DNA from 3 places in the Streptomyces sp. NPDC044571 genome. Region 1 is predicted to be linked to each of the others. Evidence: riboswitches for the same ligand, from Rfam matches in the RefSeq annotation. Region 1 holds a riboswitch; each other region holds the start of a gene.

The links. Region 1 has a riboswitch for cyclic di-AMP ahead of AB0B01_RS12880 (LysM peptidoglycan-binding domain-containing M23 family metallopeptidase). Riboswitches for the same ligand answer to the same signal wherever they lie in the genome.
Region 2: it holds a riboswitch for cyclic di-AMP, as region 1 does, so the genes downstream of both, AB0B01_RS08010 (M23 family metallopeptidase) here and AB0B01_RS12880 (LysM peptidoglycan-binding domain-containing M23 family metallopeptidase) in region 1, are expected to answer to the same signal.
Region 3: it holds a riboswitch for cyclic di-AMP, as region 1 does, so the genes downstream of both, AB0B01_RS15775 (transglycosylase family protein) here and AB0B01_RS12880 (LysM peptidoglycan-binding domain-containing M23 family metallopeptidase) in region 1, are expected to answer to the same signal.

The regions. Positions count from the first base shown of each region.
Region 1 covers NZ_JBEZBN010000019.1:55,606-58,789, reverse strand. Annotated here, with positions in the region: gene AB0B01_RS12885 (SGNH/GDSL hydrolase family protein) at 1-102, opposite strand, end outside; gene AB0B01_RS12880 (LysM peptidoglycan-binding domain-containing M23 family metallopeptidase) at 270-1,226, opposite strand; cyclic di-AMP (ydaO/yuaA leader) riboswitch at 1,231-1,437, opposite strand; gene AB0B01_RS12875 (tyrosine-protein phosphatase) at 1,716-2,522, shown strand; gene AB0B01_RS12870 (SRPBCC family protein) at 2,686-3,021, shown strand.
Region 2 covers NZ_JBEZBN010000010.1:101,163-104,346, reverse strand. Annotated here, with positions in the region: gene AB0B01_RS08020 (pitrilysin family protein) at 1-360, shown strand, start outside; gene AB0B01_RS08015 (pitrilysin family protein) at 381-1,748, shown strand; cyclic di-AMP (ydaO/yuaA leader) riboswitch at 1,933-2,091, shown strand; gene AB0B01_RS08010 (M23 family metallopeptidase) at 2,105-2,899, shown strand; gene AB0B01_RS08005 (GntR family transcriptional regulator) at 3,114-3,184, shown strand, end outside.
Region 3 covers NZ_JBEZBN010000025.1:26,370-29,553, forward strand. Annotated here, with positions in the region: gene AB0B01_RS15770 (transglycosylase family protein) at 1-816, shown strand, start outside; cyclic di-AMP (ydaO/yuaA leader) riboswitch at 1,099-1,267, shown strand; gene AB0B01_RS15775 (transglycosylase family protein) at 1,270-1,965, shown strand; gene eno (phosphopyruvate hydratase) at 2,221-3,184, shown strand, end outside.

The sequences.
Region 1 (3,184 bases):
GAAGCTCCCCCCGGGTCCCGGATCCCCCACGCCCTCGGTGAAGCTGTCCCCGATCGCCGCGTACGAGCCGATGGTCTTGAGTGTCGTCGTCGTCGCTGCCACGAGGCCTTATCCTCCACCTCGGCGCGTGACTTACGCCACCGTAGGCAGGGGTTGACGGACCGTGATCTATACCACGAGGCGGGTGCGGAATAACAGCGCGTGAGGCCGGGACCCCCCTCGGGCCCCGGCCTCACGCGGATCTGGACGCCCCCCGGCCTCGGGAGGTGTCAGATGCTGACGCCCTTGGAGCGGAGGTAGGCCAGCGGGTCGACGTCCGAGCCGTAGGACGGGCCGGTGCGGATCTCGAAGTGCAGGTGCGGGCCCGTCGAGTTGCCGGTGGAGCCGGAGAGGCCGATCTGCTGCCCGGCGGCCACGCTCTGGCCGACCGAGACGGACAGCTGCGACAGGTGGCCGTACTGGGAGTACTTGCCGTCCTCGTGCCGGATGACGACCTCGTTGCCGTACGCGCCGCCCCATCCGGCGGAGACCACGGTGCCGGCGCCGACCGCCTTGACGGAGGTGCCGGAGCTCGCGACGAAGTCGACACCGGTGTGGTAGCCGCTGGACCACATGGCGCCGGGCGTCTTGTACTGGGTGGAGATCCCGCCGCCGACCGGGGCGACGAAGCCGGCGGCGGTGGCCGTCCGGCTCTTCGCGGCAGGTGCCGGCGCGGCCTCGGCCGCGGCCTGCGGAGCCTGGGCCTTCGCCTTGGGCGCCGGGGCCTGCTTCTCGGCGGGGGCCTGCTTCTCGGCCGGGGCCTGACTCTGGACCGGGGCCTGCTTGCGGGCGGGGCCGTGCGGGGCAGCCGCGGCCTCGGCGCCGAGGGTCAGCTTGAGGCCGGGGTGGATCAGGGACGGGTCGGCGCCGACGGCCTCGCGGTTGTCGGCGTACAGCTGCTGCCAGCCGCCCGCGAGGTGGCGCTCCGCGGCGATCTTGGAGAGATGGTCGCCGGGCACCACGGTGTAGACGGTCGGAGCGGCGGCGGGAGCGGCCTGGAGCGCGGCCGGAGCCTGGGGGGCCTGCACGGGAGCGGCGAGGGGAGCCGCGGCCGGGGCGCCGGCCGCCTGGGCGCCGGAGGCACCCATCAGCGGCAGGGCGAGGGCCGCGCCGCCGGTGCCGGCAACGGCGAAACCACGCGCGAGGGAGCGGGACTTGGGACGGCGGTGCTTACCCTTTGCAGGCATGGCGAATTCCTCTCCGTCGCCTGCGAGGTGAGCTGTCGGGTTCGGACTGGAGATGTCCGGCCGGACAGGAACAGCACCTGTACGGCTTCACCCCGAGCTGTCCGGAAGAAAGATCCGGAGCAGCGGCTTACCTGGTTCCCCCGCTCCTGCCGCGCGCGTGAATAGTCGGGTGCGGTTCCCGGATGGCGGCAGGATTCGGCGGTCCATCCGGATCGGGGCGAACCTAATCCAGCCGGACCGTACGGAACAAGCCATGAATTACCCATCAGTTTCCCGGCAGTGGGGGATCGGCGGAATTCCGGTCACCCTGCGTCCATTCCACGGCGGCAACAACCCTCCCCACAGGGCAATTCGAGAACCGCGATCAGGCACGCACGGTCACCGTATGATCTGGCTCACGGGCGGGGACGCGATCTACCCTTCTGTACAGGCAGGTTGCGTCCAAGTGGTCCAAATTCGGACATCCGCGACGATACGGAGGAGAATTCCGTGACCCAGCAGATACCCCACACCCCACCGGTGGAACCTGAGCTGGTCGGAGTGCGCAACTTCCGCGACGTGGGTGGCCTGCCGACCACCGACGGGCGCAGGATCAAGCCGGGACGACTGTTCCGAAGCGGACATTTGGCACATGCCACCGAAAAGGACACGGAATTCCTCGCCTCGCTGGGCCTGCACACCATCTTCGACTTCCGCAACGACGCGGACCACGCCCTGGAGGGCCTCGACGTCGAGCTGCCGGGCGTCCGCAACGTCAACATCCCCCTGTCCGATCCAGCCGACGGGCGGGAGTTCTGGACGATGGTCCGCGAAGGCGGTCTCGACCAGCTCCGCGCCCTCCTCGGTGACGGGAAGGGCGCCGCCCGGATGACCGCCTCGTACCGCTCGATGGTCAGGAACCGCACCGGCGAGCACAGCCGGGTCGTGCACGCCCTCGCCGACGCGAGCGTCCCGGCCCTCATGCACTGCGCGGCCGGGAAGGACCGGGCGGGGCTGTCGATCGCCGTCACCCTGCTCGCGCTGGGCGTGGACCGGGAGGCCATCACCGCGGACTACATGGAGTCGAACGCCCCGCACCGCCGCTACCGGATGCGCCGCGCGGGCGAGCCGTCCGAGGCCCACTCCCCCGAGGTGGTGGAACTGATCACCCCGCTCTTCGAGGCCCGTGCGGAGTACCTCACCGCCGCCTTCGACACCATCGACGATCACTGGGGCGGCCTCGACCGCTATCTGGCCGAGGGCCTCCGGCTCACGCCCGCGACCCTCACCCGCCTGCGCGAGCACCTGCTCGACTAGGTCGCGTCGTCCGGCACCCGTCGGCCCTGACCCGCGCATCGCGGGGCAGGGCCGACGCGCAGGGCCGACGGGCGGCCCCGACGGGCGGCGGCGAACCGGCGGAATGAACAGGGCAGTTGCCCGGTTGGCGTCTTCGGCAAGATCATCCGACGAGGGAGCCGAAGTGACCCGCATCGCCTTCACCCTGCCCGTCAACGGAGACGACGACACGGCCGAGCCCCGCCTGACCCGGGAGGACGTCTGGGCCGGGCTGGTGGCCAAGGCCGCCGATCCGCTGCCGTACGTCTGCGCCATCACCGAGTGCACCGTGCTGTCCCGCGGCCCGCAGGGCCTGGTCCGTGAGGTCGTGCTGGGCGGCGACCGCTTCCGCGAGGACGTGGTCTTCGACAGCGGTCGGCGGGTGGCCTTCCACCGCGCCGACGACAGGGCCGTGTGGACCGTCAACAACGACATCGGCGAGGACGACCGCGGCAGGCTCGCGCTCACCTTCAGCGGCTAGTACGCCGACGAGCTCCCGCCGGAGGAGGCCGAGCGCCGGCGCACGGCCATGGCCGAGGCCGTCGCCCACACGGTGGCCGTGATCCGCCGCGCCAAGGCGTCTGACCGCCCTACCCTCCCCCACGGCCCGGCCGGGCCCCCGGCCCGTGTGCCGGCTGCCGCGG
Region 2 (3,184 bases), on a different contig from region 1:
TTCGCCGCTGAGGGTCCGACGGCCGAGGAGATGGAGCGCGCCCAGGCGCAGCTGGAGCGGGAGTGGCTGGACCGGCTGAGCACGGTGGCCGGCCGCGCCGACGAACTGTGCCGCTTCGCGGTGCTGTTCGGCGACCCGCAGCTCGCCCTGACCGCCGTCCAACGCGTCCTCGACATCACCCCCGAGGAGGTGCAGGCCGTGGCCGCGGCCCGACTGCGCCCCGACAACCGCGCGGTGCTGGTGTACGAGCCGCTCGCGGCCGACGAGGCCGACGAGGCCGACGAGGCCGACGAGGCCTACGAGGCCGGCGGCTCCGCGGCGACCGAGACCGAGAACGAGAACGAGGGGGCGGAGCAGTGAGCGACACCGCAGCCGTCACGATGACCTTCCACCCGCAGCCGCAGGCCGGGCAGCCCAAGCCGTGGGCCTTCCCCGCCCCCGAGCGCGGTGCGCTGCCGAGCGGCCTGACGGTGCTGCGCTGCCACCGGCCCGGCCAGAAGGTGATCGCGGTCGAGGTCAACCTCGCCGCCCCGCTGGACGCCGAGCCGCAGGGCCTGGACGGGGTGGCGACCATCATGGCCCGCGCGCTGTCCGAGGGCACCGACAAGCACTCCGCCGAGGAGTTCGCGGCCGAGCTGGAGCGCTGCGGCGCCACGCTCGACGCACATGCCGACCACCCCGGCCTGCGCCTCTCGCTGGAGGTCCCGGCCTCCCGGCTGGCGAAGGCGCTCGGTCTGCTCGCCGATGCCCTGCGCGCGCCGGCTTTCGCCGACAGCGAGGTCGACCGGCTGGTGCGCAACCGGCTCGACGAGATCCCGCACGAGCTGGCCAACCCGCAGCGCCGCGCCGCCAAGGAGCTGTCCCGGCAGCTCTTCCCGGCCTCCCTGCGGATGTCGAGGCCCCGCCAGGGCACCGAGGAGACGGTCGCCCGGATCGACTCCGCGGCCGTACGCGCCTTCTACGAGGCCCACGTACGCCCCGCCACCGCCACCGCGGTGGTCGTCGGCGACCTGACCGGAATCGACCTGGACGCCGTCCTCGCCGACACGCTGGGCGCCTGGACCGGCAACACCGCGGCCCCGCACCCGGTGCCCCCGGTGACCGCCGACGACACCGGCCGCGTGATCATCGTGGACCGGCCCGGCGCGGTCCAGACGCAGCTGCTCATCGGCCGGATCGGGCCGGACCGTCACGACCGGGTCTGGGCGGCGCAGGTGCTCGGCACGTACTGCCTGGGCGGCACCCTCACCTCCCGCCTGGACAAGGTGCTGCGCGAGGAGAAGGGCTACACCTACGGCGTGCGCGCCTTCGGCCAGGTGCTGCGCTCCACCGCCGACGGCAAGGGCGCCTCGATGCTCGCCATCAGCGGCTCGGTGGACACGCCCAACACCGGCCCGGCGCTGGACGACCTCTGGAAGGTGCTGCGCACCCTCGCCGAGGGCGGCCTCACCGACGCCGAACGGGACGTGGCCGTACAGAACTTGGTGGGGGTGGCCCCGCTGAAGTTCGAGACGGCGGCGGCCGTCGCGGGCACCCTGGCCGACCAGGTCGAGCAGGAGCTTCCGGACGACTACCAGGCGCAGTTGTACGCCCAGCTGGCCGAAACCGGCACGGTGGAGGCGACTTCGGCGGTCCTGGCGGCCTTCCCGGTGGACCGCCTGGTCACGGTGCTGGTCGGTGATGCGGCGCAGATCGAGGAGCCGGTGCGCGCCCTCGGGATCGGCGAGGTGACCGTCGTCGGCAACTGACCGACACTTCCGGGGCTCCGGCGGGCTTGTCCGCCGGAGCCCTTTTTGTCTGTTTGGCGGAGAGCGGGCTCGTATGGGCTGTGGCGTACGCAACAAAAGAGCGCGTCTGTTTGGCGATTGACTGATGATCCGCCTAGCGTCGGGCGTGCTGTCCGTCAGTTGTACGCGCCGCACCCGCGGCACCGGGCAGCGATCGCCGAGTCCCCGTCAGGCGCGAGCCTGGGGAGCCGGGGACCCACATGCGTCCCTGGGGTGAATCGGACCGCCTCGCCAGAGGGGGCCCGTAGGAGACCTTCCTGCTCCGAACCCGTCAGCTAACCCGGTAGGCGAGAAGGAAGGAAAGGATCAGCCCCTTCATGGCGTTTGGCAGTCGTGCCGCCGGTAAGCACCGTGGTTCCAGCCGTCTGAGCCGCAAGACCGCCGGTTACGCCGGCATCGCCGCCCTCGCCACCACCGGTGTCGTGGGCTCCCTGGCCGGACCGGCGTTCGCCGCCTCGGACAAGACCCCCTCGATGGAGGACACCGGCCTGAACGCCGTGGTCACCGCCGAGGACCTCGCGGGCGAGATCGAGGCCCAGGCCGAGGCGCAGCAGAACGCGGCCGATGCCGCCGCCGCCAAGGCGAAGGCCGAGGCCGACGCCAAGGCCCGGGCCGCCGAGGCCAAGCAGAAGGCCGAGGAGAAGGCCAAGGCGGAGCGCGAGGCCGCGGAGCGTGCGGCCCGCGAGGAGGAGCGCAAGCGCCTCAACACCTTCGTCTCCCCGCTCGACGAGTCGTACATCAGCACCCAGTACCACGCGGGTGGCGGCATGTGGTCCTCCGGCAGCCACACCGGCATCGACTTCCACGCGGCCTCCGGCACCTCGGTGCACGCGGTGGGCTTCGGCACCGTGGTCGAGGCCGGCTGGGGCGGCGCCTACGGCAACAACGTCGTCATCAAGCACAACGACGGCACGTACACCCAGTACGGCCACATGTCCTCGCTGAGCGTCTCCGTCGGCGAGCAGGTCACCCCGGGCCAGCAGATCGGCCTGTCGGGCTCCACCGGCAACTCCAGCGGTCCGCACCTGCACTTCGAGGCCCGTACCGGCGCCAAGTACGGCTCGGACATCGACCCGGTCGCCTACCTGCGCCAGCACGGCGTCGACGTCTGACGGACGGGCCGGGCCTGCAACGCCCGCCTGCCGCGCACCACATCCTTTCGCAGACCCCGGCTCACGAGCCGGGGTCTTGGCGTTGTGGCCATAAATATCCGGGGAATTTCTGCCCGTGCTCGGAAAATATCGCGTGTTGCAATAGAGTCGCAGTGCGGCCCACAAGGCCGCGCCAAAATGGCGTCGGCAGTCGGAAATAGGCGGAGGTCCGGTCTTGCGTATTCCTGCGCACGCGGTATGCACAGCGATCCGCGACGACATCGTCTCCGGGGTGTTCGAGCCGGG
Region 3 (3,184 bases), on a different contig from region 1:
CAGTTCACCCAGGAGCAGTGGAACAACGCGGGCGGCCTCACCTACGCTGCGCGGCCCGACCTCGCCAGCCGTTCCCAGCAGATCGCCGTCGCCGAACGGGTGCTGGCCTCCCAGGGCCCCGAAGCCTGGCAGCTGTGCGCCGCCGGGGCCGGGCTGACCCAGCAGTCGCCCGCCGCCGCGGTGGACCCGGGTACGCCCGGCACCCACGGGCCGATCGCCCCCACGCCCTCCCGCCCGGACGACGCCGTCCCGGCCGGCGGTTCCGGCGCGCCCGCCACGGACTTCGGGGCGCCGACCCCGACCCCGGACCCCTCGTTCACGCTCCCCGCGGCGCCGCTCGCGCCCTCCAGCGGACTGCCCGTCATGCCGGCGCCGGACGACCCCACCACGATCCCGGTGTTCCCGGGCGACCCGACGACGAGCCCCGTGGTCCCCGCGCCGACGGCCCCGACGCTGCCGTCCGACCCGACGAGCCCCGCGCCCCCGACCGACCCGGCGAGCCCCACGCTGCCCGCCCCGGTCGACCCGAGCGCCCCTGCGGCACCCGGCGCCCCGGGCGCCTCCACCGACCCGGCGGGCACCGGAGATGCCTCCGCCACCGGCAAGCACCGTGGTGCCCCCGCTCAGGAGACCCCGGCCGCTCCTGATGCCGCGTCGGAGCCCACGTACACGGTCAAGTCGGGCGACAGCCTGGCGACCATCGCGGATGCCAAGGGAGTCAAGGGCGGGTGGAGCGCGCTCTACCAGGCCAATGAGCAGGTCATCGGCGAGGACGCCAACCTGATCAAGCCCGGCCAGAATCTGGATCTAAGTTAGCAATAAGGGCAGTTCGGGCGCCCGGAAGGCGCTGAATGTCGGTTATCGGCAAGTGAGACATGCGTCTCTTCCGGTCAACTGGTGTGTCACGCCCTGCGCCTTCCGCAAACCCCGTCCTCACCTGCGCAAACACCCGTAAGAGGGGCGCAAGTAGGGGCCGTTTCTCCCCGATGCCGCGCGTTGAACATCGGGGAGGGACCTGTCTACCTTCTGAACCGCCCGCCATCGCGGGCCCCTTCGACCGCATCGCCGAATCCTGCCGGCGGACGGGGGGAACAGTCGTCGCGTCAAGCGCCGAAGGCAGGAGCGGGGGACCCAAGGTAGGTGCCGGGCCCGGCCATTGAGAGATGGTCAGGGAACGGCTTGGGGTGAAGCCGCGCGCCAGTCGCGCGGCCGGGCAACATCGGCCCGAACCCGACAGCTCACCTCGTAGGCGTCGGTGAGGAGAACTCCATGCTGCTTTCCGGCAAGGGCAAGCACCGCCGCGCCTCCAAGGCCGCACGCATCGTCACGCTCGCCGGCGTCGCCGGCGTCGCCGTCGCGGCACCCCTGATGGCAGCCGGCTCGGCCAGTGCCGCGACCGCCTCCGAGTGGGACCGCGTCGCGCAGTGCGAGTCCGGCGGCAACTGGGCCATCAACACGGGCAACGGCTACTACGGCGGCCTGCAGTTCTCGTCCTCCACCTGGGCCGCGTACGGCGGCAAGGCGTACGCCGCGCAGGCAAACCAGGCCTCCAAGGCGCAGCAGATAGCCATCGCCGAGAAGGTCCTCAAGGGTCAGGGCAAGGGTGCCTGGCCGTCCTGCGGCGTCGGCCTGTCGAACTCTTCCTACACCGGTGGTGGGACCGACACCCCGAAGAAGACGGAGCAGAAGACCCAGCCGCAGAAGACCCAGCCGCAGAAGACGCAGCCGAAGAAGACCGAGCCGAAGCGCGCCGAGGCGCCGACCACCCGCTCCGAGCGCTCCGAGGCCCCGGCCGCCGCTCCGGCCGGCACCGGCTCGTACGAGGTCAAGGCCGGCGACACCCTCAGCACCATCGCCGAGGCCAACGGCGTCAAGGGCGGCTGGGAGAAGCTCTTCGAGCTGAACAAGGAGACGGTCAAGGACGCCGACCTGATCTTCCCGGGGCAGAAGCTGAAGCTCAGCTGACCCCCGCACGCACTCCCCGCCGCCCGGCGCGTCTCCGCACGCGCCGGGCGGCGGCACGTGCAGGTCGTGATCAAGGCCGTGATCAAGGCCGTGATCAGGGTCCCTATGTCCCGGAAGCGGGGTATTCGGGCCCTTTTTCGTCCCAGGAGCCGGGCGGTCGGGCGGCCCAGTGCCCGGAGCCGGTTAGGCTCTAGTCGGCAGGGCCGTCCCGCGGCCTCCCGCCACCGCACATCCAGCGTCACATCCCAGAAGGAGATGCTCGTGCCGTCCATCGACGTCGTCGTAGCCCGGGAAATCCTGGACTCCCGAGGCAACCCCACGGTCGAGGTCGAGGTGGGCCTCGACGATGGCAGCACCGGCCGTGCTGCAGTTCCGTCCGGCGCCTCCACCGGTGCCTTCGAGGCCATCGAGCTCCGCGACGGTGACCCCAACCGCTACATGGGCAAGGGTGTCGAGAAGGCCGTCCTCGCGGTCATCGAGCAGATCGGCCCGGAGCTCGTCGGCTACGACGCCACCGAGCAGCGTCTGATCGACCAGGCCATGTTCGACCTGGACGCCACCGACAACAAGGGCTCGCTCGGCGCCAACGCCATCCTCGGCGTCTCCCTCGCCGTCGCGCACGCCGCGTCCGAGGCCTCCGACCTCCCCCTCTTCCGCTACCTCGGCGGCCCGAACGCGCACCTGCTGCCCGTTCCGATGATGAACATCCTCAACGGTGGGTCGCACGCCGACTCCAACGTGGACATCCAGGAGTTCATGATCGCCCCGATCGGCGCGGAGTCCTTCTCCGAGGCACTGCGCTGGGGCGCGGAGGTCTACCACACCCTCAAGAAGGTCCTCCACACCAAGGGCCTCTCCACCGGCCTGGGCGACGAGGGCGGCTTCGCCCCGAACCTGGAGTCCAACCGCGCCGCGCTCGACCTCATCGTCGAGGCCATCAAGCAGGCCGGCTACACCCCGGGCAAGGACATCGCGCTGGCGCTCGACGTCGCCGCGTCCGAGTTCTACAAGGACGGCAAGTACGAGTTCGAGGGCCAGTCCCGCTCGGCCGCCGAGATGACCGAGTACTACGAGGAGCTCGTCGCGGCGTACCCGCTCGTCTCCATCGAGGACCCGCTGTTCGAGGACGACTGGGCCGGCTGGAAGACCGTCACCGACCGCCTCGGCTCCAAGGTCCAGATCGTCGGCGACGACCTGTTCGTCACCAACCCGGAGCGCC